Regions from separate parts of the Saccharopolyspora phatthalungensis genome, predicted to be linked through region 3. Evidence: riboswitches for the same ligand, from Rfam matches in the RefSeq annotation. Region 3 holds a riboswitch; each other region holds the start of a gene.

Region 1 (9,881 bases), 800 kb from region 3:
TGCGCTGGAGCATCACCGGCACCGCGAACATCGACGTGCACTGGTTGCGTTGGGCCGCGGAAAGCGCTTGTTCGGGGTCGAACTTGCGGCGCATCACCTGGGTCGCGCCGAGCACGGCGCCGAGTTGGAACGCCGCGAGGCCCCAGGTGTGGAATAGCGGCGCGCTCACCAGCAACCGTTCCCCGCTGCGCAGCGGCACGCGGGAAAGGATCGACGCCGCGGGTGCCAGGCCCGGCGGGTCGGGGCGGCGCGCGCCCTTCGGGGTTCCGGTGGTGCCGGAGGTCAGCACGATCATGCGCGATTGCCGGGTCGGCCGGGTCGGCCGCTGCGCCGAGGAGATGGCGATCAGGTTTTCCAGCGTGTCGTGGCGGGTGGTGCCGTCGGTCCACGCCAGCACGGCGTCGATGCCTTCGGGCAGGTCCGGCAGGTGGGTACGGAATTCGGCGTCCAGCACCAGCAGCCCCACCCGCTGTTCGGTGATCACGTCGTTGAGCTGCTGAGTGCTCAGGCCGGTGTTGAGCAGCACCACGTCCACGCCGAGCTTGGCCGCGGCGACGATCGTTTCGACCGGTCCGTGGTGGTTGCGGCACAGCACGCCGATCCGGGTGCCACGCGGGATGCGGTCGCGCAGGCCGTTGGCGAGCCGGGTGGTGCGCTGCGCGAGTTCGGCGTAGCTGAGTGCACCGCGCTCGTCGATCACCGCCGGGCGATCGGGGTGGCGCACGGCGCCTACCGCGAAGCCGAGCGGTGGGGTGATGCCCCAGCGTCGCCAGGCGAGGATGATCCGCAGCAGCTTGTCCGGTCGAAGCGGGCGGATCACGCCTTGTCTTGCCAGGACGAACACCGTGTGCAGACCCGGCGTCACGCGCCGGAGCAGGGCAGCCGACCGTTGCCTCAACGTGCTCACGCAGTCACCTCTCGGTCGCCAGGTTACCGCGAGTAGATGCTGGCGCGAGCGCTGTGGCCTGTGGAAGACCGAATGGTGCGCGAGCGTGCTACCGGGTGTGCGGCGAACGGACCTTTCGCCTCGTCCGGCGGCGCGAACAAGCCGTTCGATCCCAACGCCAGGCGCAGGTAGGGCCGTGGGCGCCTCGAGGCATGGTTGGCCCCGAGGCGCCCACGGCCGACCTCACTCGAGCGCGGCCGCCTGCACGATCGCATCTCGCAGAGCAGCACGCAGCCTGCCCACCTCCAGCGGGGACAGCACCGCGGTCTCACCCGGCGGCGCGACCACCACGACATTCCCCTGGTTGACGATTACCGACATGTCCCGGCGCCTGCCGGCGACATCGCGGCAGCTCACGTGCCACTGCTTGGTGGACTCCACGATCCCCAGCCTCCCTCGTGCAGTCCGCGCGTTCTGCCTCCCACGCGCGGTGTCGTTCAAGGGACGCGACCGAGCATGATCCGTGACGGCGAATCATCAGATCAGCCACTCAAGATGATCCAAGTCACACCGTAACGGGCCTTAAAGTCACGAAGGGTGACCGCAGTCTCCTTGGGTACAGTTTCCTCGGACACTGCGGTCACCCTGTGAGTTCGGCAAGGGGCGGCTCAGACCGGGCGGACGACGAGTCCCTTCGGTTCGGCCGTGAAGGTGACCGCGCCTTCTTCGAAGTCGGCGATCGGCAGTTCATCGCGAACCAGCCGATGCGGCGCGTCGAAGGCCTCCACCCGGACCTGGGCGGTGGTCAGGGTGCGCTCCGGGAAATCCACGCCGCCGACCTGCACCCGCAGTTCGCCCTCGTGCACCGTGAGGGTCAACCAGCCGCCGGGGACCGTCAGCTGCTCCCCGTCGTGCGTCAGCGTCAACCGACTTGCGGCGGGGTCCTCGGAGCGCACGGCGACATGCGAGATCGCGACGTCGCGTTGGCCCGAGTCGTCGGCGAGGGCGATCACGTCCCGCTTGACCTCCTCGGCCCGGCCGTCGCCGGGTTTCGGGGTGAGCACCGGGGCGTGCAGCTCCGCGGCCAGCCGGTATGGCTGCCACGAACCGGCACCGACCAGGTTGACCACGGCGGTGATCTCGACATCGGCCAGCAGCCGATCGCTGCCCGGAGCCGGTGTTACCTCGACCGCGGCGACACCCCGTCGGTTCAGCAGCTCCCGCAGTGCCTTGGCGCGCTGCCTGCTGTTGCGGTCGAATCCGCGGGTGATCGCCACCGTCCCCGAGCCGGCGGCCGCCACGGCGGCTTCGGTCAGGTCCGCCAGCGGGGCCCAGATCCGGGCGGGATTCTCTGGGCGCTGTCGGCGGGAACGGGCGAAGCTCGGAGCATCGGTCGTGGTTTCCATCAGTTCCCACCTTAGTCCGCGAGGAAGGTTCACCTTGCCTTCCGGTGGGTGCCTTCTCGATGTGAAATCGATCGCTGTGTCGATCCACTTGGCCGGACGAGCACGGATGGCGCCGCGCTCGGCATCGGAGTGGCTCGGCGGCCGAATGGTCTCGTCGCGAGATAACCCGTGGCCCACATCGATGACGGGCATGGTCCCGGGGCGTCTCCGGTTGTTAGGTTGGTGGAAGTGACGCGGGGTGCCCGACAACTGCCGGGCTGAGAACAGACCCGTTGAACCTGACCTAGCTCGTACTAGCGGAGGGACGTCATGGTTCCCAATGTGCTGACCATCGCCGGCACCGATCCCAGCGGTGGCGCCGGTGTGCAAGCCGATCTGAAAGCCTTTTCCGCGCACGGCGCCTATGGCATGTCCGTGATCACCGCGCTGGTCGCGCAGACCACCACGGGGGTCTCGGAGGTGCACGAGGTCCCGCCGGAGTTCATCACCGCCCAGCTCGTCACGTTGCTCGACGACGTGCGGGTGGACGCAGTCAAGATCGGCATGCTTGCCAACGCCGAGGTGATTCGCGCGGTGATCGGGGTGCTCGACCGCTATGCGCCGCCGCACGTCGTGCTCGACCCGGTGATGGTCGCCAAGAGCGGTGACCGGCTGCTCGCAGCCGAGGCGGTCAACGTGCTGCGCGACGAGTTGCTGCCGCGGGTCGATCTGATCACCCCGAACCTGCCGGAGGCCGCCGACCTGCTGGGCGAGCCGGAGATCACCGACCCCGACGACATGCCCGCGCAGGCCGAGCGGCTGGCCCGGCTGGGCGCCAAGCAGGTGCTGCTCAAGGGCGGCCACCTCGACGGTCTGTCCAGTGTGGACCTGCTCTATGGCGACGGGGTGGCGGAATTCCTGTCCAGCGAGCGAGTGGCGACCACCAACGACCACGGCACCGGTTGCACGCTCTCGGCGGCGATCGCCGCGCTGCGGCCGCAGCGCCCGGATTGGCTCGAAGCGGTGCGTGAAGCCAAGGAGTACCTGACCGAGGCGCTGCGCGCGTCCGAGCGACTGGACGTCGGCCACGGCCACGGCCCAGTGCACCACTTCCACCACTGGTGGTAACGAGGTTTCCACGGGGCTAGGGCGCGTGAGCGCCTTACGGTGCCGCAGCACCCGAAGTGCTCACAGGCCCGGGTCGCGCATCACCGGCCAAGACACTGACATGCCACGAGAGGTTCCGATGAGCAAGCTGCCTGCCCCGCCCGCCGATGGTTTCTGCGCCCGGGCCTGGGCGAACACCGCCGATCTACAGCAGGCGATCGTCGAGCACCCATTCAACGCCGCACTCACCGACGGCACCCTGGACCGGGATCGCTTCGCCTTCTACATCGTGCAGGACGCGCGCTACCTCGTCGGTTTCGCGCAGACACTGGCCGCCGCCGCGGCGCGGGCCGACAATGCCGAGGACGCCGCTTTCCTGGCCGGTGCCGCGCAGGGCGCGCTGATCGAGGAGCGCCGGTTGCACGCCGGATACGTCGCGGAGTTCGGTTTGTCCGACACCGAGATCGCCGGGATCGACACGTCCCCGTCCTGCCTCGCCTACACCTCGTACCTGCGGGCGAACGCGCTGACCGAACCGTATCCGGTGCTGCTGGCGGCGATCCTGCCGTGCTTCTGGGTGTACCAGCACGTCGGCACCACGATTCTGGAGGCCACCGGCGGCGCCGGGGATCACCCGTATCAGGCGTGGATCCAGACCTACGCCGACGACGAGTTCGCCGAGGCGGTGCTTGCCGCGCGCGACCTGACCGACCGGGTTGCCAAGAGCATGGATGCCGAGATGCAGCAGCGGATGCTTCAGGCGTTCACCCGCGCCACCGAGTACGAGTGGCTGTTCTGGAACAGCGCCTGGATCAAGGAAGAGTGGCCGACTGCCGGTTTCCTGAAGTAAACGCGAAATCCGTTGCGGGACCAGCAAGATCCCCGTTCGGGTGCTGTGATTCGGCGCAAGTGACGCGTCGCTAATAGCGGCACGAGCTGGAGCGATGTGCTCAGTGGACGCCCGTCCGGGCGAGGGGCAAATGTGGGTTCTTCCCACCGTGGACGGAGTTTCGAGGGCATTGGGCACTTCTGTTCTGATCGTCCTGTTGGGCATGCTGGTGCCCGTGCTCGCGGCCGCGCCCTTCTACATCGCCGACCGTCGGCGGGAGCGGGCGGCCGTCGAGGACGACGAGTAGGTCAGCTCCCGTAGATCGAGGCCGCGAGTTCTTCCTTGGATTTCTTGAGTTCTCGCAGCGCGTCCGCGGCGAACCCACCGCTGGTCGGCATGGCCGGGATCCGCAGGCCCTCGCTGAGCGCCCAGCCCGAGCCACGGTCGATCAGCGAGCGGTGCTTGTTGGTGTAGTAGCCGGAGTTGATCGATACCGCGACCCCGCGAGCCCCGGCCGCGGCAGCCATCAGGTGCAGGTGGAACCGGCTGGACAGCCAGCGCTGCTCGGCCGCCGCGGGCAGCCCGGAGTTCATGATCTCGGCGAACGGGTAGAACCGGGCGCCCGGCAGGTCGTGTTCCACCAGCGCGAAGACCTCCCGGTCCACGCGCGGGATGCCCTCGACGATGCCGACCTGTTCCGGCCGCACGCCCCACTCGCCGAGCGTGTCAAGCAGGAACCCGGCCAGCGCGGGCACCGACACGTCGAGCAGGTCCGACTGCAGGCACACCATGAACTCGCGCAGGTCGTCGTCCCGGTACAGGCCGGGTTCGACGCCGAAGAACATGTCGTCGCCGGTGAGGGTCGCCGAGCCGGCCAGCGACGCCGACGGTTCGTCGCGCACGTCGACGACCGTGAACTGGGCGGCGAGGTTGCGCAGCAGCGGTTCCGCCTCGGCCGCGACCGGCCACAGGCCCTGCCCGGTCATCACCGCCCGGCCGCCGGATCGGCGCGTCGCCGCGACGGCCGCCGCGAGCAGGCCGATGTGCCGCGGCCAGATGCCGTTGATGAACCCGCCGCCGATGATGTGCACCAGGTCGGCGCGGGCGGCCAGCTCGATGCCCGCCACCCAGCGCGGCGCCAGCCCCGGGTTGTTGAATGCGTGCTGCACGAACGACGCCACCTCCCACGGCCCGTCCGACGGGGCGGCCCAGCACAGCCGCCAGCAGGTGTCGGTGAACCGGACCCGCGGATGCAGGTGGCCGAGCATGACCTCGCTCGGGCCGGGGTTGGGGCAGTCCACCCAGATCTCGCTGTCCGGTGCGACGCGCGCTAGGTGCTTCAGCCAGGCGGCGGCGATGATTTCGTCCCCGTAGTTCGGGTGGCCGGTGGTGGCGACTAAGTAGATGGTGGGAGGGTTACTCAACGGTGGGGCTCCAGCCTTCTGGGTGCCGAGTCCTTTCGAACGTAGCAACGCCGAAGCCGCGGTCGCCGGGACGAGTGATCTCCGGCACCGCGCCGCCACCGCCGGTAATGCTGGGCTGACTTTTTGGGAGGCTGTTGATGATCCGTTCGCAGGCGACGGTGGGCACCGACAAACCGGCTCGCTACGCCAAGCAGTTGTCCTCGCACCTGGGCCGTCGGTGCTCGGTGACCGAAGAAGCCGACGGTATCCGGATCGCGCTGCCCGCCGACGGCGGCGGGGGCAGCTGTCTGCTGGTCAACGAGCCGGACGCGCTGGCGCTGCACGCCGAAGCAGACAGCGCCGAGCTGCTCGACCGAGTGCAGGACGTGATCGGCCGCCATCTCGAACGTTTCGGCCAGCGTGACGGCCTGAAGGTCGACTGGATGAACGACTGAGTATTAGTAGCCGGGCGATCCACTGACTGCGAGGATCGGCTGGTTATGCCTGCTCAACGGCACTTCGACGGCAGGCGGGCGGCGTCAGTCGCGAGGCGATCCCCGGCTCATTCCTTGCTGATTTCGTCGCGGAGCCGGGCCAGGCGCTGCCGGGATCGGTTGAACTTGGCTTCGAAGTTCTTCGCGAACAGGTCCGTGGGCAGCACCGGAATCTGCACCGGCTCGGCTGACCGCTGCTGCGGCGCGACCGGCACCGGCCGAGGTGCCTCTGGCGCGGTCTCAGGCTTGGCCAGCGCCGGTTGAGCGTCGGTGCTCGGCTCGCGGGCGACGACCTTCGGCGTCGCCGGAGAGCGCAGCGCGTGCTTGCCGATCGGTGCGGCTGCGGCGTCGGAGATGCCGCTCTCGGCAAGACGTCGGTTCGCCCGGGAAAGCAACGGCCAGAAGATCAGCGTGGCCATTGCGAAACCGGTTACGAACATCAGCACGAGCAAATCCACTAGGGGCTCCGATCAGTTCCGCCGCGCGGGGCCGGGTTTGGGGGCAGTGCCGTTGGTGTGCTGTCGCTCGATGGGAATGGTGTACGTCTGCACGTCGTCGCGCTGTTCGGGCAGCCGAACGGACTGTTGTTCGACCGGCTCGACGGGCTCGGAATCGCCGTCGGCCGTGAGTTCCGTTGCAAAGTCGTGGTTGCGCAGGCTGGCCACGGAGGCGTCCAGCGTCTGCCGGGCGTTGTCCATTGCGGACAGCACCGCGTTTTGCAGCTCCTCCAGCTGCTGCCGCTTGGTGCGGACCTCTTCCAGTGTCGTCAACCGCATCCGCTCGGATTCGGCGTCCAGCTGGCTGCACTGCCGCCGGGTGTCGGTGATCAGCTCGTCGGCTTCTTCCTGTGCTATCGACATGGTCCGCTTGTACTCGTTGCGGATGTTCTGCCGCAGTCGCTGTTCCCGGGTGCGCAGGTCGCTGACCTTCTGGTCGTGCTCGCGGTGCAGCCGGGCGCGCCGCGACTCGACGTCTGTGACGAGCTCATTGCACTCGTTGCGCAGCTCGCTGGCGGCCTGCTCGGCCGCGCTGAGCAGTTCGCGCGCCTCGGTTTCGGCGGTGCCCCGGATGGTGTCGGCATGGCGTTTAGCCTGGTCACGAAGGGTCTGCACTTCGTCTTCGGCGATCGAGAGCATGTTTTGCACCCGCTGGGAAGCCGCGGGCAGACCGGTATCGGAGGACTCGATCCGCTTGAGCCGTCGCTCGGCCTCGTCCAGGCTTCGACGGGTGTCGTCGCAGAGCTTCCGGAGGTCGGAATTGAGCTGCGCCGCCTCGTTGCGATCGATGGTGACCAGCCTCAGCTGATCCTCCAGCAGTTCGAGGTGCTCGATGACCTGGGTGCGGTTGAAGCCACGGACCTGGATGTCGAATCCCGGCCGGAGCGGCACGACAGAGTCTGCGTCTTCCATGGCTGAACTCCTCTCCGGACGGCGGGGCCGATTCAATTAGGTCGGAGAGTAGGTCGGATGTTGGCCGCCCGCCCAGCGAAAAACAACGATCATCACCGGATCAGGTAATGATCATCCAGAAATCAACACTCCGTTCTGCGCTCCGTGATGGTGGCACACGTTCGTCCACTGTGCTCGGTCGATCCGGTGCGACCGGTCGCCTCGGCCGGTGCGGCAGTGGGCGGAAGCACAGCCACGAGATTGAGCAGTTAGGTTAGGCTCAGCTCGCGGGGGGCGCGCGATCTGGGGAGTGTGGTGGGGCGAGTGGAGCCGATCTGGCCGGGCGACCGCACCGGCGCGCGTCGGCGCACCTGCGCCGGTGGCTGTCCGCGCACGTCGAGAGCCGTCTGGTGCCCGCGCTTCTGGGCTGGGCAGTCGGCGCACTGGTTGACCGGCCCGACGCTGACCGACATCGCCGCGCTCAACGGTTCTGGGCTGCGGTATCGGCCTCCTGTGCGATCCACGTGCAGGCCGTGCCGTTCTAGGTGCAAAATGCACTGTGCTCGGGCATTCCGGACGTTCCGGGTGTGCCGATCCCGGAACTGGGGGCAGGCTGGTCGTTGCGGCCGGTTCGGGTCGATGGCGCCGACGGCGGACCGGACGTCGCGCTGGTGCTGGCGCGGCGCTACTCGCACATCCGCGCGGGTCGCCGCCGAGCCGAACGTCCATAATGGAGCTTCGCTTGGGCGCGTTCGGCAAGGCCGGGTTCGGGTGGGCGGCCGAGGCGGGGTTACCGAACAAGAACGCGGCGCTGATGGTGTTCGGGCGGCCCGCGTCGGGTGAGTAGCCCCACGTCGGACGGTACGGTGATCGGCTGTACTCCCGATCGGATAACAACTAAGGTAAGCCTTACTTATCTTGTTAATCGTGGGGAGAACGATGCCGGGGTGTGCTGACGAGCGGTTGCCGCTGTCGGCTGCGCAGTCGGAGATCTGGTTCGCGCAGCAGCTGGATCGGGCTAACCCGATCTTCAACACCGCCGAGTACGTCGAGATCGACGGGGCGGTGGAGCCCGCGCGGTTCGCTGCGGCGCTGCGCCAAGTGGTCGGCGAAGCCGAGGCGCTGCGGCTGCGGGTGGTCGACGACGCGGGCGAACCGCGGCAGGTCATCGACGAGGCCGGCGAGTTCGAACTCCCCGTGATCGACTGCTCGGCGGCCACCGAACCCGACGCGCAGGCGCTCGCTTGGATGCGCGCCGACCTGCGGGAACCGGTGGACCTCACGCGATCCCGGGCCGATGGCGGCCGGTTGTGGACCGCGGCGTTGTTCAAGCTCGGCGACGAGCGCTGGTGGTGGTACCAGCGGATCCACCACGTGTCGATCGACGGGTACGGCTTCTCCATCATCATCCGGCGGGTCGCCGAGCTCTACAGCACCCCGGATGACGGGTGCTCGCCGTTCGGTTCGTTGCGTTCACTGCTGGCCGAGGAGCGGGACTACCGCGATTCGCCGAAGTTCGACCGGGACGCGGAGTTCTGGGGAGAGCAGTTCGCGGACCGGCCGGATGTCGTGTCGCTGACCGGCGGTTCGAGCGCCAGCGGGCACTCCTTCCACCGGCAAACCGATGCCTCTGGTGCCGCCGACGCCCTGGCCGCCGCCGCCAATGAAAGCCGCACGATCTGGTCCGACGCGCTCATCGCGGCCTTCGGCGCCTATCTGCACCGGATGACCGGGGCGAGGGACATCGTGCTCGGGCTGCCGGTGATGGGGCGGCTGGGGTCGGCTTCGCTGCGCGTGCCCGGCATGGTCGTCAATGTGCTTCCGCTGCGGCTGCGCATCGCCGCGAACACCACGCGGGCGGAGCTGATTTCGCAGGTCGCCAAGGCCGTGCGGCAGCTGCGCAGGCACCGGCACTACCGCGGCGAGGACCTGCGCCGGGACCTCAAGCTGCTGGGCTCGGACCGGCCGCTGTTCGGGCCGATGATCAACATCAAGTCCTTCGACTGCGACCTGGTCTTCGGCGACAGCCCGGCCAGCGTGCACAACCTCGCGGCGGGTCCGGTCGACGACCTGACCATCGCGGTGTACGCCGGCGCCGGCGACCTGCGGTTCGAGTTCGACGCCAATCCCGGGCGCTACAGCGAACGGGAGCTGGCCGCGCACCGCGATCGGTTCCTGCGGTTCCTCGCCGCGTTCGCGGACTGCGCCGGGGATACCCAGGTCGGCCTGATCGATTTGCTGTCGCCCGAAGAACGCGACCGGATCCTGCACGAGTGGAACGCGCCGATCGCCGACGTCCAGGGGCCGTCGGCGGCGACGTTGCCGCGATTGTTCGAGGAACAGGCCGCCCGCACGCCGGATGCCCTCGCGGTCACCTTCGGCGCGCGGA
Region 2 (9,881 bases), 4.1 Mb from region 3:
GACGTCACCAGGAGACACCGCCCCACGGCGTGGACGGTGTTCGGCAGTGGACCAGCCATCCTCGCCGGCGACGCGATGCTGTCGTTGGCTTCCGATGTCTTGAGCTCGTGCAAACATCCCAAAGCGGCCGCTGCGATACGAACGCTGAGCACCGCCGTGCTGAACCTGATCAACGGTCAGACCGCGGACCTCGCCTTCGAGGACCGGCCCAACGTGGAGCTGGCCGAATGCCAGCGGATGGCCCACGACAAAACCGCCGCACTGCTGGGCTGCGCCTGCGCGCTCGGCGCATTGTTCGGCGGCGGCACGACCGAGCAGATCGCCCGGCTGCGCAGCTTCGGCGAGCGGCTTGGGCTGGCGTTCCAACACATCGACGACCTGTTGGGCATCTGGGGCGATCCGGCGATCACCGGCAAACCGGTGTTCTCCGACCTGCGCACCCGCAAGAAGTCCCTTCCGGTAGTGTCCGCGCTGACCTCCGGCACCACGGCCGGTCAGCGGCTGGCCAGTCTCTACCTCCGCGAGCAGCCGCTGTCCGGCAGCGATCTGGCCCAATCCGCCGAGCTGATCGCGTTGGCAGGCGGCCGCACCTGGAGCCGGAACCAGGCCGACGAGCTTCTGGCCGCCGCCCTGAGCGACTTGCGCCGCTCGGACCCGACCCCACGTGCGGCCGAAGAACTCAGTGCCTTGGCCCAGCTGATGACCCACCGGGATCACTGAGCAGCGGGACCCTGCGGACTCGACCGGGCCGGCCCCGGTCGAGTCCGCAGGAGCATGCCGACCACTGGTGTTCGGCAGCGGGCTTCGTTTCCGCGCACAGCCAACCGATTTGGGAATGCAATCATGCCGGGTCAGTCCGTCGAGCCGAACGGATCAGCGGCGGCGGAAAGCACCGATGACCCCGGCCGCCAGGGCGGCGGTGAGGAAGGACGCGATGGAGGCGCTCATCCAGGTCGGCGGGGTGAAGCCCAGCACGGCCTGCACATCGGTCCAGAGCTTCGACCACCAGCCGAGCTCGCCGGGGTTGATCAGTTGGAACACCGCGAAGCCGAGCAGCCAGGCCACCAGCATTCCCCAGCGAGACGGTGCGCGCTGCGACAGGTCCCAGGTCCGGCGGCGGCCATGCGCGAAGTAGTCGACCGCCAGCACGCCGAACATCGGCACGAACACCGATCCGATCAGCAGCAGGAAGTTTGAGAACTGGGAGATGTCCAGCGTCAGCGCCAACAGCGTCGTCATCGCGCCGACGCCCAGGCTCAGTAGCCGGCGGTCCGTGCTGGGCCGCAGGTTCTGGATCGACACCGCGGTCGAGTAGATGTCGGCGAAGGACTGGTCGACCTCGCGCAGCACCAGGATCCCGAAGAAGATCACCCCGAGCGGCACCGCCAGCAGCGGATCGAACGCCTTGTCCGCATCACCGCCGACCATCGCCAACCCGAGCAAGCCCAGCAGGTAGCAAGCGATCTGGGTGACCGAATAACCCAGCGTCGCGGCGGTGAAGGCGCCCGCCGCGGACTTCGAGTGCCGGGAGTAGTCCGAGGCGACCGGGATCCAGGACACCGCGACCGCCAGCGCGGCGTCCGCGCCGGGCCAGAACCCCTGCCAGGAGCCGGTGTTCATGTCCGGCAGCGGGTGACGCAGCAACTGGACGAAGAAGTACACCATCGCGATCGCCACGGCGATGCTGACGTAACGACGCAGCAGGCGCAGGGCACCGAGTGGGCGCAACGTGAGCGCGGTGGTCAGCACCCCGGCCACCAGCACGTACAACCATTGCGGGCCGCCGCCGAACAGCGCCTCCGCGCCCTGCGCGATCACCAGCAGCTCGAAGGTCCCCCAGCCGACCAGTTGCAGGATGTTCAGCACGGTCGGCAGGTACGACAACTTGGTGCCGAAAAGCCCGCGCAGCAACATCATCGATGGCGCGCCGGTGCGCGCACCGGGAATCGCCGCGATGCCGACCATGATGCTGCCCAGCACCGTGCCGACCACGCACGCCGTGACGGCGGCGAGGAAGGAAAGCTGCGGCACGCCGCTCGGTGCGAGCACTGCCAGCGCGCCGCTGAAACCGAGCAGGCTCACGCCGAGATTGCCCCAGAACGCACCCTGGTCGAGCACGCCCAACGTCCTGGGCGCCGGTTCATCGAGGGTGTGCGGAACTTCGGAACGTTCGACGTCAAGCGCCATCAACAGCTCCCTACGCCGGCATTATCCGGACAGGTTCAGCGGTCGGTGGCGCGGCGGTGCCACCCTCTCAGCCCGGTGCGCCCGAGCTCCCGCGTGGATATGTCGGCGACACCCTACCTCGATCAGGTGAGCGATGAGCAGGTGGGCCTGCTCACCACGAATCGGCCAAGGGGCCCTCGACGAGAAAATGTCGGCGGACCAGCGCCAGAACGTCGACGGCGGGAACGTCGCATGATCGTTTCCGCGGACTTCGACCACACGGTATGCCGGCGGGTACCCGATCCGGCCATTGGCCACCCGGATGAGCGATGCGCCGGTTGATTCCGGCACCGGTGTGCATTGACCTCGACCTTGGTAGAGCTCCTAACCTCGGGGATACGGCAGTACGACGAGTGAAAGCGAGCAAACCGATGTCCGTTCAGCTCAACCACACGATCGTCGCCACCTCGGACAAGGTCGCCGGCGCACGGTTCCTGGCCGACCTGCTCGGCCTGCCGGCCCCGGAGCCCTTCGGTCCGTTCATGTGTGTGCAGACCGGCAACGACGTGTCCCTGGACTACCTGGAGACCGGGGACGCGATCGTCCCGCAGCACTATGCGTTCCTGATCAGCGAGGAGGAGTTCGACGAGATCTTCGGGCGGATCAAGGCGCAGGAGCTGGCGTACTGGGCGGGTCCGAGGCATCAGGAGCCCGGGCGGATCAACACCCGGGACGGCGGCCGTGGCGTCTACTTCGACGACCCCGACGGCCACATCCTGGAAATCCTCACCCGGCCCTACGGCAGCGGCGGGTAGCCGCGAGGCCACATTTCAGCTGGTCAGGCCAGGAACTTGTCCAGGGTGATGGGAACGTCCCGGACTCGGATCCCGGTGGCGTGATACGCGGCGTTGGCTATCGCCGCCGCGGTGCCCACGATGCCGATCTCACCGATTCCCTTGGCTCCCATCGGGTTCACGTACGGGTCGTGCTCGTCGATCCAGTCCGCCTCGATGCTGCCGATATCGGCATTGGTCGGGATGTGGTACTCCGCGAAGTCGTGGTTGACCACGTGACCGAACCGGGGGTCCACGACGCTGTGCTCGTGCAGCGCCATCGACAGCCCCATGGTCATTCCACCGAGCAGCTGTGAGCGGCCGGTCTTGGCGTTGATCATCTGGCCGATCGCGAAGATCCCCAGCAGCCGCGGTACCCGCACCTCCCCGGTGCCGGTGTGCACCTTGACCTCGGCGAACTGCGCACCGAAGCTGTGCATGGCCAGCTGACCCGCGTACGGGTTGTCCGGGAGCGTCCCGGTGATCTCCACGCCCTCGTCCGGGATCGGTTCCCCGATGGGCAGTTCCGCACGCAGCTTGCGCGCCGCGTCCACGATCGCCGAGCCCCAGCACATGATCCCGGTCGAGCCGCCGGCGCCGGAGGCATACGGCAGGTCGGTGTCGCCGATGCTCAGCATCACGTCGGACATCTCGACGTCCAGCGCGTCGGCGGCGATCTGGGTCAGCGCGGTCCAGGCCCCGGTGCCGATGTCGGCGGCCCCGATGAGCACCCGGTACCGGCCGTCCGGCCGGGCCCGGATGGTGGCGCGCGAGCCCGGCATGCTGAACACCGGATAGGTCGAGGCGGCCACGCCGGTGCCCACCAGCCAGGGCCCGTCGCGGTGGGTGCGCGGTCTCGGGTTCCGCTCCGGCCAGCCGAACCGCCGAGCTCCCTCTTGCAGGCAGGCGACCAGGTTCCGGCTGGAGAACGGCCGACCGGTTTCGGGATCGGTGTCCGGTTCGTTGCGGATGCGGAACTCAATGGGGTCCAGCCCGCAGGCGATCGCCATCTCGTCCACGGCGACCTCCAGCCCGAACATGCCCGGTGCCTCCCCTGGGGCCCGCATCCACGTCGGCGCCGGAACGTCGAGTTCGGCGAGCCGGTGGGTGGTGCGGCGGTTCGGTGCGGCGTACATGACGCGAGTCGGCACGGCGGTCTGCTCGGCGAACTCCTTGATGCGGGAGGTCTGCTCCACCACGTCGTGGCTGATCGCGGTCAACTGTCCGGTCGAGTCGCTGCCGAGGCGGATCCGCTGAATGGTGCCGGTGCGGTAGCCGACCACCGAGAACATCTGCTGTCGGGTCAGCACAAGCTTCGCCGGGCGCGGGGTGACGAGCCGCGCGGCCATCGCGGCCAGCACCACGTGCGCGTGCGGCAGCCCCTTCGAGCCGAATCCGCCACCGGCGTGCGGGCACACCACGTGGACCGACTCCGGATCCAGGCCGAACAGCGTCGCGATGGCGTCGCGCACCCAGTGCACGCCCTGGGTAGAGTCGTAGAGGGTGAGCTCGTCGTCGGTCCACATCGCGATGGTGGTGTGCGGCTCCAGCGGATTGTTGTGCTCCTGCGGGGTGGTGTAGGTGGCGTCGAGGACGACCGCCGCGGTGGCCAGTGCGCCGTCCACATCCCCATCGGCGGTGTCGGTCGGGAAGCCGCCGTTGACCTCGCCGGGCCGGACCAGGTCCGCACGGGCCGGGTGGAGCTCGACGTCATGGGTGAGCTGTTCGTAACTCAGCCGCACCAGGCTCGCCGCGCGCCGTGCGACTTCAGCGGTTTCGGCCAGCACCGCGCCGATGAACTGCCCGCGGAAGGCGACCTCGGGCGACTGTAGGATCGCCAGTTCGGCGTCCTGGGCCGAGGCCAGCCGGGGCGCGTTCTCGTGGGTCAGCACGTCCACCACATCCGGTTCGGCGATCGCCGCCGAGGCGTCGATGCCGGTGACCCGGCCCAGTGCGATGGCGGCCTGCAATGGGAACACGTACACCGGCCGCTCGACCGGGTGCTCGGCGGCGTACAGCGCGGCGCCCCGGACCTTCTCGGCGCCGTCGATGCGGTCGACCGGTGCGCCTATCAGGCTGGTCGTGACGGTCATCGCCGCGCCTCCGCGAGCTCGGTGAGGATGCCGACGATCATGTTGCGCGCCAGCGGGATCTTGAACTCGTTGTCTGGCAAGGGGCGGGCGTCGGCGAGTTCCGCCTCCGCTGCCTCGCGGAAAGCCTCCGCGGTCGCGCTAACCCCGCGCAGCGATGTCTCGGCCCGAGTCGCGCGCCACGGCTTGTGCGCGACACCGCCCAGCGCCAGCCGGACGTCGCGCACCTCGCCGTCGGCCACGTCCAGCGCGGCGGCCACCGACACCAGCGCGAACGCGTAGGACGCGCGGTCGCGTGCCTTGCGGTACCGGGAGTTCGTCGCGAAGCCCAGTGACGGGATGTCGATCGAGGTGATGAGCTCCCCATGCTCCAGAACCGTGTCGCGCTCGGGGTGATCACCGGGCAGCCGATGCAGTCCGACCAGTGGAATCGCTCGTGGCCCGCGCGGTCCCTGGGTGTTCACTACCGCGTCGAGGGCGACCAGCGCCACTGCCATGTCGGACGGATGCGTGGCGATGCATGACTCGGAGGAACCGAGTATCGCGTGCTCGCGGTGGAAACCTTTCCGCGCCGAGCAGCCCGTCCCCGGTTCCCGCTTGTTGCACGGTGTCGTGACGTCCTGGAAGTACACGCATCTGGTCCGCTGCAACAGGTTCCCGCCGGCGGTGGCGAGGTTTCGCAGCTGCCCGGACGCGCCCGCGAGCACCGCCTGCGACAGCATCGGGAAGCGCTCGCGGATGGCCGGATCGGCGGCCAGGGCGCTGTTGGTGACCGAAGCGCCGATGCGCACGAAGTCGGGGTGCAGGTCGATCCGGTCGGAGGTGAGCCGCCGGACGTCGACGAGCAGGTCGGGCACCGCGACCTCAAGCTTCATCAGATCGACCAGGTTGGTGCCGCCGGCCAGGTACGCCGCGGTGGATATTTCGGAGAGGGTGCGCACCGCGCTGTCGACGTCGGCCACATGCTGGTAGCGGAACGGTTTCATCGCTGCGCCACCTCCGCGATGGCCGGCACGATGTTGGCGTACGCGCCGCAGCGGCAGAGGTTTCCGCTCATCCGCTCGCGGATCTCATCTTCGAGCCCGGCCCCGTCCGGGGTGACCGCGCTCGGCTCGTCGTCGTGCATCTCGCACAACACGCCCACCGCCGAAACCACCTGGCCGGGCGTGCAGTACCCGCATTGGAACGCGTCGTGCTCGATGAACGACCGCTGCACCGGGTGGAGGTCGGCGCCGGCCAGCCCGTCCGCGGTGCGGATGTCCGCGCCGTCGAAGGCCACCGCCAGCATCAGGCAGCTGTCGACCCGGCGGTTGCCTACTAGCACGGTGCAGGCGCCGCACTGGCCGTGGTCGCAGCCCTTCTTCGGGCTGGTGATCCCCAACCGCTCCCGCAGAGCGTCGAGTACCGTCGTTCGCGTATCGACGATCAGCCGGTGCTCGGTTCCGTCCACCACAAGGGTGATTTCGGTTTCCACGGTCGCCTCCCCTAGAGCCTGTTCACCAGGCTTACCCGGGAAGCCGCCGCATCACGCACGCGGTTCAGGGCTCCTCGCCGGAGTCGGCCACCTCCTCGGCGGCACGCTCGTCGGTGGTGTCGTCGAGCGCGTTGATGCCCGATTCGGCGAGCGGCACTTGCTCGACCGGCTCGATGTCGGGTACCTCCTCGGCCAAGTGCTCGTTGAGCGATTCGCCTTCCCGATCCTCTCGTGGCGTCGGGCGGCTCTCGGTCACCGCGGACCAGTGTTCGGGCGGCTCGACTTCCCGTTCCGTCGGGTCGCCGCCGAGCTCGTCAGCGTCGAAGCTCTCCTCGGGCCGCAGGGTGGTCGGCTCCGACTCCTCGGCGCCCTGCTGCCGGTCCGACATCTGCCTCTCCTTCCAGCTAGCTAGTCGTGTTTGTCGGGATGTGGAAAGTCACTCCCGTATCGCGTGTCTTCCAGGCCCGCCCAGGGGTCTTCCTTCTGGGCCAGCCGACGCGCCATGTTCGCGAGGCCGTACGACTGCGGTGCCACGCGGCCGAGCTCGTTTAGATCGAGCGGCGTCGCGGCCGGGGCGCCGGGGCGGGCACGCAACGAATAAGGCGCGATCATCGTCTGGCCGTAGGCGTTGCGGTTGGTGTCCAGGAAGATCCGGTCCCCCCGCTTGTCCTTGCGCTGCTCGACGGTGAGCCGATCCGGTTCGTCGCGCACGGCTTGCTCGGCGAGCGCCCGCATGCCCGCCCGGACCTCGTCGAAACCCCGCTCGCCGCGCAGTGGAGCGGCCACATGGAAGCCCTTGCCGCCGGTCGCCTGCACGCGCGGCGACAGCCCAGCGTCCCGGAACCGCTCGCACATCAGCCGTACCACGCCGCGGAGTTCGGGCAACGGCACGCCCTCCGGTGGGTCCAGGTCAAGCACCACGAGAACCGGGTGCTCCAAATCCTCCACTGTGGACAATACAATGTGGAACTCCAGGCACGCTTGGTTCATCAGGTAGAGCAGGGTCGCCGCATCGTCGAGGACGACGTGGTGCACCGCGCCGGCCGCGCCCCGCTGCGGCACGGCCTCCACCCGCACCCAGTCCGGGAAGTAGTCCGAGGCTTCCTTCTGGAAGAAGCCTCCGGAGCCGATGCCGTCCGGAAACCGGCGCAAGGTGAGCGGTTTGCCGCGCGTGTGCGGCACCATGACGTCCGCCACGGAGCGGTAGTACTCGGCGACGTCCCGCTTCCGGTAGCCGTCATCGGGGTAAAGGGACTTGTCCGGGTTGGACAGCTCAATCCGCCGCCCCTCGACCTCCAACTGCGCAGTCACTGGCTTCACCGCACTTCGTCGTTGGTCCGGTCGGTGAGCACCGACTCGGGTTGGGTGCTGACCGGATTGCGCCGCCGGTCGGCGCCCTCGTCGTCCACCTTCACCAGCAGCCACTGCTCGCGGCCGCGAAACCGGGTGCGGGACAGGGCGAAATCGCCGCGCAGCTTCTCGCCGCGGAGCCATACCTTGACGTGCCCGGCGGCGAGCGCATCGGCCATCGCGACCCGCTGGCCGTCCTTCTCGGTGTCGTTGCGGTAGGTTCCGGTGTCCCACACGACGACCGTGCCCGAGCCGTAGCCCTCCGGGATCTCGCCTTCGAATTCGAGGTAGTCCAACGGGTGATCCTCGGTCGGGGTGGCCAGCCGTTTCTCGCGGGGGTCCAGCGACGGCCCCTTCGGCACGGCCCACGACTTGAGCACCCCTTCGACCTCCAGCCGGAAGTCGTAGTGCAGGCTCGATGCGTCGTGCTTCTGCACTACAAAGCGGGGCTGCTCGGCCGGCTCGCCGCCGACGGGTTCCCCGGATCTGTCGAGGTCTCGTTTGCGGCGGTACGTAGCCAACTTGTCCTTGGACATGCCGTCGGCGTACCCGGGTGGCCGACGGGTTAACCGTGGGCCACCACCACATCAGGCCAGGAGGCCGGCCGAGGACAGTGCCGTTTTGATCGCCTCACTTTCGGCCTCCGAGACGGGGGTGAACGGATGCCGGGGCAAGCCGCCGCCGCGCCCCTGCAAGCGCAACGCTTCCTTGATCCGGGCCGGCAGGTTGGGTGCTTCGATGGCCCGCCAAACCTTCAGGATCCGCGCGTGCAGGCTGCGGGCCAGCGCGTGATCACCGGCCTGCACGGCATCCCACAACTGCACGCTCAATTGGGGCGTGACGGTCGGGATCGCCGCCAGCGCGCCGTCCGCGCCCAGCACGAAGGACGCGTACATCAGGTCGTCGACGGCCGCCAGCACGGTCAACCGGTCGCTGACCCGTTCCATCAGGTCGGCGACCAGGTGCATGTCCCCGCCGCTCTGTTTGATCCCCACCACCTGCGGCAGGTCGGCGACGCGGTCCATCACCTCGGCCGGGATCAGCGCCCACGGCACGACGTTGTAAACGATGATCGGCAGCCCGACCTCGTTACCGATCCGCTCGTAGTACCCGACGATCTCGTCGCCGGAGGGCGCGAAAACGTAGTGCACCGGCGTGATCTGCAACGCGTCCACGCCGGTGGCCTTCAGCGCGTGTCCGTAGCGGACGGCCTGCGCGGTGGAGTTCTGGATGATCCCGCCGATCACCGGCACCCGCCCGGCCACCTCGTCGACCACGATCTCGCAGATGCGAGCGCTTTCCTCGACCGACAGGGTGTGCCCCTCACCGGTGCTGCCGCACGCGCAGATGCCGTGCACCCCGGTGTCGAGCAGGTAGCGGATCTCGCCGCGTAGGAGATCTTCATCGATGCCGTCGTCGGCGTCGAACGGCGTCACCACGGTGGAGACGATGCCACCGAGCGGTTTCCCCTGGACTTGCTGCTGAACCATTGCTGTCCTCCAGCATCGACGGGCGTCCGGATTGGGCCTGGACGCGACACCGGCATGCAATCTAACATCTGATATTCCAGTTCTGAAGTATCAGTTGGGCGGCGACCAATGACGGTATCCACGAGCACCAACGCACCTGTCGACACCGCACTCGTGCGACGGGTGGCCATCGCCAGCGCGATCGGCACGACGATCGAGTACTACGACTTCGTTCTCTACGCCAGCGCTGCCGCGCTGGTCTTCGACAAACTCTTCTTCCCCGCGCACGACCCGCTGGTCGGCACGATGGCCGCGTTCGCCACGTTCTTCGTCGGCTACCTCGCCCGCCCGCTCGGCGGGCTGCTCTTCGGCCACTTCGGCGACCGGCTGGGGCGCAAGAAGATGCTCGTCGCCACGCTGCTGATCATGGGCTTGAGCACGGTGGCGATCGGCCTGCTGCCGACCTACGGCGCGATCGGTCTCTGGGCACCGATCACCC
Region 3 (9,881 bases):
GTGGGACCGGTGTCGACGTTCTGGCGCGTCAGCCCCCGCTCCTTCTGAACCCCCAACAGTCCCCCTAATAGAGTGATTTTGATCCCGGATCTGTAACCCGAATGGCGTGCCTCATCGACATAAGGTTTGAGAAGCGCGTAAGTCCCAAGACCGGGCCAATCGGCGGCGGGCGCTTCGCTGCGCGCCGCGCGCACGACGACGACAGGGGTTTGCAACAGCGTGGCTAAATCGGTGTGGACACGAGTGCGGGGACGACTGACCACCGAAGCAGGGGCACCAGACCCCCGGCAGCGCCAATACGCCCTGCTGGTGCTCGCCGCCGTGGTGGTCGGCACCGCCATCGGCTGGAGCTTCGAGCTGCAAACCCCGGCCCTGATCGCCGGCCTTACCGCGGTGCTCGCGCTGATCGCCACCGGCGGTCAGTCGCTGCGCTCCGACCTGCACCGGTTCGCCTGGTTCACCCCGGCGCTGGTGCTCGCGATGACCGTCGGCCCGCTGTTGATGAACACCCCGGTGCTGGCCGGGCTCGCGGTGGCGGTCGTGGTCTTCGGCAGCGGCATGCTGCCCACGCTCGGCGAGCACTACCGCATCGGCGGCCAGACCTTCGCCGCCGCGACGCTGGTGTCCACCACCACCGGGCTCGGCTCCGACCAGCCGGTGCTGGTGCTGCTGGCCGCATCCGCCGCCGGAGCGGCATTCGCGCTGGTCCTCCGGGTGATCATCGGCCTCGGCGATCCGACCCGGGCGACTCGCGTGGCGGTCGCCCGGACGCTGCTCGAACCCGGCCCGGGCGTGGTCGAATCCGCCGCAGCGGCATGGCGTGCCGACGGTTCGAGCACCTGGCTCGGTCAGGTGCTGGCGGGCGCGGCCCGGTTCCGCGCGGCGCGGGAAACCCTGCTCGCGCAGGCCCAGCAGAGCGATCGGACCGAAGCCGAACGGCTCCGGCAGATCGTCGAGCAAGCCGATCAGGTCGCCGCCGAACTCGCCCGGGCGGTGCGCTCCCGCGCCTGCACCGGACTGCCCGCGGCGGCCCGCCGCGAGCCGGCCCAGGCCGTGGTGGCGCGCGGCGGACGGCAGGACCTGCCGGATGCGGTGCAGGGCATCAACCAGGGGCTGGACCGGATCCGGGCCGCGGTGGTGCGACGCGTCGAGACCCCGCTGCCGCCGTCGGCTCCCGGTGCGCGACGGGAACGATTCCTCGGTGCGGTGCGCGCGCACCTCTCGTTCCGCTCGTCGCTGTTCCGGCACTCGCTGCGCTGCACGCTCGCGGTCGCCTTCGGCATGGTGATCGTCCTGCTGCTGCGCGACCCTTCGGCGTCCAGCCTGCTGCTCGCGCTTTACGTGGTGCTGCAACCCGCCGCTCGCGACAGCATGACGGGCGCGTTGGAGCGCACCGGTGGCGCGGTGCTGGGCGTGACCGGGCTGGCGGTGCTGATCACCCTGCTGCCGGGCGCTTTCTTGCTGGTGCCGCTGGTGATCGGCGGGATGCTGCTGAACATGACGCGGCTGCGCGCCGACTACCAGGCGCTGCTGGGCTGCCTGATCGTGGTGACCGTCGTTGATCAGGCGATGCGGCTGGAACGGCCGCTGGTGAACGTGGGCATCAGCTTCGCCGCGAACACCGCGGTCGGCGCGGCGATCGCGCTCATCGTCGGCTACATCAGCTATCTGGTGTTGCCGAGCAGCATCCTGCCGGACGTGCGCGGTGCGGTGCGGTCCACGGTGTGGTCGGTGTCCGAACTGCTGCGCAGTGTGCGAGCCGCCGGCCAGGGCGTCGATCTGCCTGCGGCATTGCAGGCGGCGAACGTGCTCGCGTTGCGGCGCACGCAAGATCTGCTGGGCATGCCTGCGCTGCTCGACGGGACCGGTGAGGAGACCGACGACGACCGCGCGACGCGGGCGGCGGCGATCGCGCTCGACGCGCTGCGGCAGGACGTCGCAACGCTCGCCTTCCGGCCGGAGGCCGAGCAGGCGGTCGCGGTTCCGGCGCTGCGCGCGGTGGACGACCTGTTGGGCGGCAAACCGACGGCGAAGATCCCGGACGTGCCGGAGGGCAGCGCTCCGGCGACGGAGCTACTGGCGAGCTCGCTGGTGGAGAACGCCCTGCACGCGCGCCAGGCGATCGACCGGACCTTCGGCTACGACAACCCGTGGAAGAGCTACACGATCGCCTTCGTCCGCCCGGAGCGCCTCCACATTCGCTGAGGTCCGCCACGAGCTGTCAGCGCGGGATGGGCGGCATTTTCGCGCCAAATCGTCGCCCGTCCCGCGCCGAAACCGTCGTTTTCGCGCCAAACCGCCAAAACCGCTACGCGGTCGTTGATCACTCCAAGGGACGGCCGGGGCTGGAGGCTTGGGCCCAGAAGCGCTGGGGGATTCGACCCGCCAGGGCCGCCAGGCGGCCCCCCTCGACCGCCGCCCGCATCGCCGCCGCCATGCGCTCCGGGTCCTGGGCCCGAGTGACCGCCGTCGCCAGCAGGACCGCCGAGCAGCCGAGTTCCATCGCCAGCGCCGCGTCCGAGGCCGTGCCGATGCCCGCGTCCAGCACGATCGGCACCGATGCGCGCGAGACGATCATCTCGATATTGTGCGGGTTCCGGATGCCCAGACCGGTGCCGATCGGCGAACCCAGCGGCATCACCGCGGCGCAGCCGATCTCCTCCAGCTTCAGCGCCAGCACCGGGTCGTCGTTAGTGTAGGCCAGCACCACAAAACCCTGGTCGACCAGCTGTTCCGCGGCGTCGAGCAGCTCCACCGGGTCGGGCAGCAGGGTGTCCTCGTCGGCGACGACCTCCAGCTTGACCCAGTTCGTCTCCAACGCCTCGCGCGCGAGCTGCGCGGTCAGCACGGCCTCGGCCGCCGTTCGGCAGCCCGCCGTGTTGGGCAGCGCCTCGATGCCGAGCTTGCGCAGCAGGTCGAGCACTCCGGTGCCCCCGCCGGCGTCGGCGCGGCGCATCGCCACGGTCGTCAGCTCGGTTCCGGACGCGATCAGCGCTCGCTCCAGGACCGCGAGGTTCGTCGCCCCTCCGGTCCCGGTGATCAATCGCGAACCGAACTCGCGACCAGCGATCACCAACGGGTCGTCCATGTCACCCTCCTTGCACTGCGGTGAGGACCTCGATCGTGGCATCGGGGCGCAATCCGGTGTCCGGCCACAGGACGCGCGGCACCACTGCGCCGTCCAGCGCCACGGCCACGCCCCGCTCGGGCACCCCGAATTCCTGGAGCACCGCCGCGAGCGTGGCGTCGGCGGCAACTTGCCGGGCTTCTCCGTTGATCACGATGAGCACTGCTGTTCACCCCATCTGCTCGGATCGGCGGCCTTGACCTCTGCGGCGGGCTCCTCGCCACGCAGCAACGCCAGCACCGCTTCGACGGTTACCGGGGCGAGCAGGAAGCCGCCGCGGTGGTGCCCGGTCGCCGCCAGCACGCCGGGTTCCAGCCAGCCGAGCGCCGGCAGGTTGTCGTCGGTGCTCGGGCGCAACCCGGCCGCGGCCTCGACCAACTGGTATTCGGCGAGGCCCGGCATCAGCCGCTCGGCGTCTGCGATCAGATCGCGCACCCCGCCCACGGTGACCTCGGTATCGAACCCGACCTCGTATTGGGTGGCGCCGAGCACCAGGCCGCCGTCATCGCGCGGTACGAGGTAGGTCTGGCGGCCACGCACCGGGCCACGGATCGTGCGGTTCGGCGGCGGCAGCGCCGTGGCTCTCGCGCGCAGGCGGAGGATTTCGCCTTTCACGGGGCGAATCCGGTCTTGCAGCACGGGATGCAGGGCACCCGAGTTCACGCCCGCCGCGATCACCGCGACATCACAGTCCACAGTGGAGTTCTCGAGCTCCACCGCGCCGGGGCGGACCCGTTTCGCGTGCGCGGCGACGAAATCGACACCCACTGCGGTGGCAGCCGCGCGCAGCGCAATCAGTGCCTGGCGGTTGTCGACCGCGAGATCGCCCGGCACTTCGAGCCCGCCACGGACCGCCGGACCCAGCGACGGTTCGAGCCGCCGCACCTCCCGGCCGGACAGCCGGGTAACGGCGCGGCCGAGCCGGGCGAGGTAGTCGGCCAGGTTGTCCAGCTCGGTCCGGTCGGCGCTGTCCACACCGACGACCAGGGTTCCCGCACCGCGCAGGCCGGACGGCAATCCGGACGCTCGACCGAGTTCGTCGGCGAACGCCGGCCACTGCCGCAGCGACTCCGAACCCAGTTCCAGCAGCTCTTCTTCGCCGGGCCATGCCTCGGCAACGGGCGCCAGCATCCCGCCGGCCACGTAGGACGCCCCGGATGCCGGTTCGGCGTCGACGAGTCGGACGCGATGCCCGGCGGCGGCCGCACGCCAGGCGACGGACATACCGATGACGCCGCCGCCCACTACGACGACGTGCTTTTCTCGTGCTTCAGACAACTAGCTCCACGCTCCCTGCGCCGGCATGACCCGGATCAGGTTCGACGGTCGGGGCCAACGCCCCCTCTCAGCCCGGTGCCCGGACTCCCGTGCTCACCGAGTCCACCGTACCGGGCGAGGATCTCGACGTCAGGGGCGAGGTCGAGCACTTTTCACAAAGATCAAGTCCGGCAAGCGCGCCCGAGCCCGCGGTCGGGTAACCGACGCGCGCGGTCCGGCGACTGTGGCGCCAAAAGCTACCCTGTAGAACATGCCTGGATTGGACGGCTTCGGCATCCGCGCTCGCCTCGACGAGGCGCGGCTGTACCTGTGCACCGACGCACGCACCGAGCGTGGCGACCTCGCGGAGTTCGCGGACGCGGCACTGGACGGCGGGGTCGACATCATCCAGCTGCGGGACAAGAAACCGGGCGGCGCTCCGCTGGAGGCCCGCTATGAGTTGGCTGCGCTGGAGGTGCTGGCCGAGGCATGTCTGCGGCACGGTGCACTGCTCGCGGTGAACGACCGCGCGGACGTGGCGATGGCCGCCGAGGCCGACATCCTGCACCTCGGGCAGGATGACCTGCCGGTGGAGATCGCCCGGCGCATCGTCGGCGAGCACATCGCGATCGGCCGGTCCACGCACGACGTCGTGCAGGCCGACGCCGCGGCAATCGAGGCCGGCGTGGACTACTTCTGCACCGGCCCGGTATGGACGACGCCGACCAAGCCGGGCCGCCCGGCCGCCGGGCTCGACCTGGTGGAACACGCAGCGGAGCACCGGGGGCACGGTCGGCCGTGGTTCGCGATCGGCGGCATCGGCCCGGACAACCTCGACAAGGCCATCGAGGCCGGGGCGCAGCGAGTCGTCGTGGTCCGCGCGATCACCGAAGCCGAAGATCCCCGCGCGGCGGCCCGCGACCTCCGCGACCGCCTACCGTGACGCGGAGACCTGCGCGGGCATGACGCGGCCCCCGGCGGGGCCGGGGGCCGGGGTCGATCCGGGGTTACTGGGTGAGCAGAGTCAGGCTGTAGGCCTGCAGGATTTCGTTCACCGGCTGGAAGTAGGTCGTGCCGCCGGAGGTGCAGTCGCCGGAGCCACCGGAGGTCACCCCCTGGGCTTGGTCCCCGGAGAGATAGGGCCCGCCCGAGTCGCCGGGCTCGGCGCACACGCTGGTGCGGGTCAAGCCGCTCACGGTGCCCTGCGAGTACCGCACGGTCTGGTTCTTGGCCTCCACCGAACCGCAGTGCCAGCCCGTGGTCGAGCCGGAGCGGCAGATCGAGACGCCCTCGGCGGACTCGGTGGAACCGGCGACGCCGACGGTACTGCCGTTATAACGGTTGACCAGCGGCCGTGGGGTCTCGCCGGAGTCGACCCGGACCCAGCTGTAGTCGTTGCCCGGGAAGGACGAGCCCGCGTACCGGCCGGCGGGCCGCGATGTGCTGTCGCCGGTGCTGCCGCAGTGCCCGGCGGTCACGAAGCCGCCTTCCACCGAGAACCCGATCGAACAGCGGGACCCACTGCTCATGTGGACGGCGTTGCCGCCGATGACGTCGGCGTAGGTGCGCGGGTTCTCCGCCGACTCGACGACCCGAACCGCTTCGGTGAGGGCACCGGAAGTCCGCACGAACTGCGCCGCCCGGTCCCGGGTGCCCGGCTCGGTGGTGACGACGACCGCGTTCTCGCCGCCGCTGACGTACCAGCCGGAGACCTCTCCTGGGGCCGTCGGGCTGTGCTCGTTGAGGCTGTCGACGACCCCGTTGAGCTGCTCCATGGTGTAGGTGACGAGCTTGGGCTCGGCACCGGCCACGCGCACCTCGTCGAATCGGGCCTGGTCGGTCACGCCGACGACGAGCTTGCCGAGCGCCGGATAATAACGGGAACCGCCGTAGGTACCCGCTAGCGAACCGCGCAGCGCATGGTCCGCGCGGATGGCGTCGGATTCCCGGTCGAGCCGCTGGCGGGCCTGGTCCCGGGTCAAGCCGAAGTCGCGCTGCATCGCGTCAAGCAGGGTCACCGCCGCGGGCGCGGGCGGCGGCGTGGGTTCGGTGGCGATCGCCGGCATGGTCAACGCGGCCACCGTTACCGTCGCCAACGCCACGGTCCCGGCTATCCGGGCCGCGAGTCTGCGCTTCATCTGACGTCTCCCTTTGTGAAATGGATCTCAGAGCCCCCGTCGCCGATCCAGTATCAGAGGACATCAGCAGTCCCACATTTCCCTTTCGCCCCATAGCGCCCAAAACGCCCGCGTTGCTACTCGATCGAGGTAGCACCGCGGGCGTCTTGACCTTGGCTTTTTATCGCCCAGAAGTGGGCTGATGCAACACGCCGGTCTCGGTGGGCTGCTCGAAGACACCCGATTCCGGCGCCTGACTCGGCTGCTGCTCCGTCGCCGGAGCCCGGGTCGGTTGCTGGGTGGGCGCCGGGTTCTCGGTGGTCGGCTGCGCCGTCGGCTCCTCGGTCGGCGTCACTTCCGTGGACGGCTGCGGCTTGCTGCTGTGCGTCTCCTGCGGCTTGGCCGGTTCGGTCGGGACGCTCGGCGTGGGCTGCCGTTTTTGTTGCAGCACCTGCCCGAGCGTCGTGCCGGTTTCGCCGCCGGAGAGCGGCTTTCCGGTCACGCCTTCGAAGCCGGTGATGATCAGCATGCTCAATACGAACGCCGCCGCGCAGCTCGCGGCCACCATCGCCCACCGGACCCGGCGTTTGCGCCGATCGGGCTCCGGCTTCACGTCAGTCACCTCGGTCGCCTGGTCGAGCGCGGCGACGTGCAACTTCCGGGTGGCTGCTTCGGTGTCGACCTTCGCCGTGCGGTCCTCGTCTACGACCGTCTCCCCACCGGGCCAATGCATGCCGGGTGCCAGGTGGATCCGCCGCGTCGTTTCGACCTTCCGGTCCTTGGACACGTAGCGCGCGACGGAGGTCCGCTTGAGCCGCTTCTCGGATGCCTTGGCGGCCGCGGACACCGCCTTTTCCTTCGCGTTCTCAAGTGATCGCTGGTAGAGCGCCCCGCCGACGGTGATGACCACGCTCGTCATCCCGGCACCCGCCACGGTGCCCGCCACCCCGAGCCGGGACCCCAGGAAGGCCGCCGTCACCGATGCCAGTGCCGCCCCAGCGACCTGGGCCGGTGCCACGTCGACCTTCTTGGGCTTCTTCCCCTCCTCGTCCGAATCCTGCCGGTTGGATTCCGCCTTCTGCCTGACCATGGCTCCCACGCTCTTGAACGCACTCTCTCCCTACGGTCCAACGGGGGAGCACGGCGGTTTTCTCCAGATCGTTGCCAAACCGTGAGGACTCCCACTTCGAAGTAACGCCGCGGACCGGAAGGACGAAAGGGCCCCGGTCCGGGTGCCTTTCGATCTCGACCGCGCAACGGCGCAAGCATCGGGCAAATCGGTTTCCACGGCGAGCTTTCCGCTCGGTGCGGCGGGAGCCGATCAGCCCGGCGGGTTGAGCCGCGCGACGAACTTGTAGCGGTCGCCGCGGTAGATCGAGCGCACCCACTCCACCGGGCGGCCCTCGGTGTCGAACGAGTGGCGGGACAGCAACAGCATCGGCAGGCCGACATCGGAGCCGAGCAGTTCCGCTTCCTCCGGACTGGCCAGCGCCGTCTCGATGGTCTCCTCGGCGTGGCCCAACTCGACGTCGAAGTGCTCGCGGAGCACCTGGTAGAGCGAGCCCCCGGATTCCAGCCGACCGGTCAGCCCGCGGAACCGGGTCAGCGGCAGGTGGGTGGTCTCGATGGCCATCGGCTCGCCGTCGGCGAGCCGCAACCGGCGCAACCGCAACACGGTCGCGCTCGGCTTGGTCGCCAGCAGCCCAGCCAGTTCCTCCGCGGCCGGTTCCTCCACAACCTCAAGCAGTCGCGAGGTCGGCTGACGCCCCTGGGCGCGCATGTCTTCGGTGTAGCTGCTCAACTGCAATCGCTGGGCGACTTTCGGCTTGGCCGCGAAGGTGCCCTTGCCCTGCACCCGCAACAGCCGGCCTTCCACGGTCAGTTCGGCCAAAGCCTGGCGCACCGTCGTGCGCGAGACGTCGAACTCGGCGGCCAGCGAGCGCTCGGTAGGAATCGGCGCACCCGCAGGCAACGAGCGGAGCATGTCCAAGAGGTGCTGCTTGAGCCCCCAGTACTTCGGTTCACGTTGTGCGCGTCCGGGCGATTCCGCCCCGCCAGCCACGGACGTTTCGAGCATCTTTCCTCCTGCCACCGCAACCTTGCCGCCGTTCCGCTCCCCGAAGCGTCGAAGCCGCCCTGCCAAGTCCTAGTAGTAGCTTCAGCATGCCCGAAAGTCGACCGTGCGAGCGCCGCCGACGCCCAAGGTTCCGCTGCGGCGAGCAACGCCCGAGGTCCTATTCGGTCTCATGCGTGCGTGCACACTAGCGCCGAGAAGTCTTGACATCGCGTGTCTCGCGCCACAATTTTCGTCGCGTTGGCCTGATCCAAACCGCGTCCACCGGCGCCAACGAGGACTGCTCCAGCAGGCGCGCACACGCAGCCGCCGATTACCCGCGACGAGCCGGTCGCCGCGATCGCCAAGCCGCCCGGTTACGGGCGGCGACATCACACCCGGACAACTCGGGGCCTTGCCGGTGTTCCCCGATGCTTTTCAGCGGAGAATGGTGGCGTGCATCACGGCCAACGAATCGATGAGCACGTACGATTGGTCTAGACCTCGACGTGAAGGGATCGGACCCGATGACCGAGGCCGCCGCCACTCCGGGCCGGAACATGACCGACGAGATCGCCCAGCAACCGGCCGTGTTCGCCGATCTGCTCGCGGGTCGCGATGTGATCGGCGAGGTCGCCGCGCACATCGCGAAACGCCGACCACGCTTCGCGCTGCTGGCCGCCCGCGGCTCCAGCGACCACGCGGCGCTCTACGCGAAGTATCTGATCGAGGTCTTGCTCGGACTGCCCGCCGGGCTGGCGTCGCCGTCGACGACCACGCTCTACGGCGCGCAACCGGACCTGACCGACGTGCTGCTGGTGTCGGTCAGCCAGAGCGGCGGCTCCCCGGACCTGCTGGAGGTCACCGAGTCCGGCCGCAAGGGGGGCGCGCTGACCGTCGCGGTCACCAACACCGCGGACTCGCCGCTGAACGCCGCCGCCGAGTTGTCGGTGGACATCCGCGCGGGCCGCGAACGGGCGGTGGCCGCAACCAAGACCTACAGCGCGACGCTGTTGGCTCTGTACCTGCTGATCGACGCGGTCCGGGGCGGCACCGGTGCAAACGCCCAGCCGATCCCCGACCTGGCGGCCAGCACCCTGGAGGCGGGCCAGGGCGCGGTGGATGACGCGGTCCGCCGTTACCGCTTCGCGGAGCGGATGGTCACCACCGGCCGCGGCTATTCGCTGGCCACGGCGGCGGAAGCGGCGCTGAAGCTCGCCGAGACCAGCTACCTTTCGGCCCGCCCCTTCAGCGGCGCGGACCTGCTGCACGGACCGGTCGCGGCGGTCGACGCGGAGACCGCGGTGCTCGCGTTGTGCAGCAACGG

Evidence for each region. Region 3 has a riboswitch for thiamine pyrophosphate ahead of thiO (glycine oxidase ThiO). Riboswitches for the same ligand answer to the same signal wherever they lie in the genome.
Region 1: linked by a shared signal. The riboswitch ahead of thiD (bifunctional hydroxymethylpyrimidine kinase/phosphomethylpyrimidine kinase) and the one ahead of thiO (glycine oxidase ThiO) in region 3 are both predicted to bind thiamine pyrophosphate.
Region 2: linked by a shared signal. The riboswitch ahead of BJ970_RS26045 (purine-cytosine permease family protein) and the one ahead of thiO (glycine oxidase ThiO) in region 3 are both predicted to bind thiamine pyrophosphate.

What each region holds. Positions count from the first base shown of each region.
Region 1 covers NZ_JACHIW010000001.1:775,753-785,633, reverse strand. The annotation lists gene BJ970_RS03400 (AMP-binding protein) at 1-907, opposite strand, end outside; gene BJ970_RS03395 (hypothetical protein) at 1,130-1,336, opposite strand; gene BJ970_RS03390 (hypothetical protein) at 1,555-2,292, opposite strand; TPP riboswitch at 2,517-2,614, shown strand; gene thiD (bifunctional hydroxymethylpyrimidine kinase/phosphomethylpyrimidine kinase) at 2,602-3,399, shown strand; gene tenA (thiaminase II) at 3,518-4,228, shown strand; gene BJ970_RS03375 (polysaccharide pyruvyl transferase family protein) at 4,516-5,631, opposite strand; gene BJ970_RS03370 (DUF2218 domain-containing protein) at 5,769-6,065, shown strand; gene BJ970_RS03365 (dihydrolipoyllysine-residue succinyltransferase component of 2-oxoglutarate dehydrogenase complex) at 6,173-6,562, opposite strand; gene BJ970_RS03360 (hypothetical protein) at 6,575-7,513, opposite strand; gene BJ970_RS03355 (hypothetical protein) at 8,080-8,223, shown strand; gene BJ970_RS03350 (non-ribosomal peptide synthetase) at 8,432-9,881, shown strand, end outside.
Region 2 covers NZ_JACHIW010000001.1:5,680,473-5,690,353, reverse strand. The annotation lists gene BJ970_RS26050 (family 2 encapsulin nanocompartment cargo protein polyprenyl transferase) at 1-720, shown strand, start outside; gene BJ970_RS26045 (purine-cytosine permease family protein) at 874-2,187, opposite strand; TPP riboswitch at 2,178-2,290, opposite strand; gene BJ970_RS26040 (VOC family protein) at 2,598-2,981, shown strand; gene BJ970_RS26035 (xanthine dehydrogenase family protein molybdopterin-binding subunit) at 3,005-5,092, opposite strand; gene BJ970_RS26030 (FAD binding domain-containing protein) at 5,089-6,075, opposite strand; gene BJ970_RS26025 ((2Fe-2S)-binding protein) at 6,072-6,563, opposite strand; gene BJ970_RS26020 (hypothetical protein) at 6,628-6,951, opposite strand; gene ligD (non-homologous end-joining DNA ligase) at 6,972-7,874, opposite strand; gene BJ970_RS26010 (DNA polymerase ligase N-terminal domain-containing protein) at 7,880-8,449, opposite strand; gene BJ970_RS26005 (dihydrodipicolinate synthase family protein) at 8,501-9,403, opposite strand; gene BJ970_RS26000 (MFS transporter) at 9,512-9,881, shown strand, end outside.
Region 3 covers NZ_JACHIW010000001.1:1,575,326-1,585,206, forward strand. The annotation lists gene thiD (bifunctional hydroxymethylpyrimidine kinase/phosphomethylpyrimidine kinase) at 1-48, shown strand, start outside; gene BJ970_RS06970 (FUSC family protein) at 220-2,205, shown strand; gene BJ970_RS06975 (thiazole synthase) at 2,324-3,088, opposite strand; gene thiS (sulfur carrier protein ThiS) at 3,090-3,290, opposite strand; gene thiO (glycine oxidase ThiO) at 3,278-4,405, opposite strand; TPP riboswitch at 4,401-4,506, opposite strand; gene thiE (thiamine phosphate synthase) at 4,656-5,327, shown strand; gene BJ970_RS06995 (S1 family peptidase) at 5,392-6,522, opposite strand; gene BJ970_RS07000 (hypothetical protein) at 6,683-7,591, opposite strand; gene BJ970_RS07005 (GntR family transcriptional regulator) at 7,823-8,578, opposite strand; gene BJ970_RS07010 (SIS domain-containing protein) at 9,082-9,881, shown strand, end outside.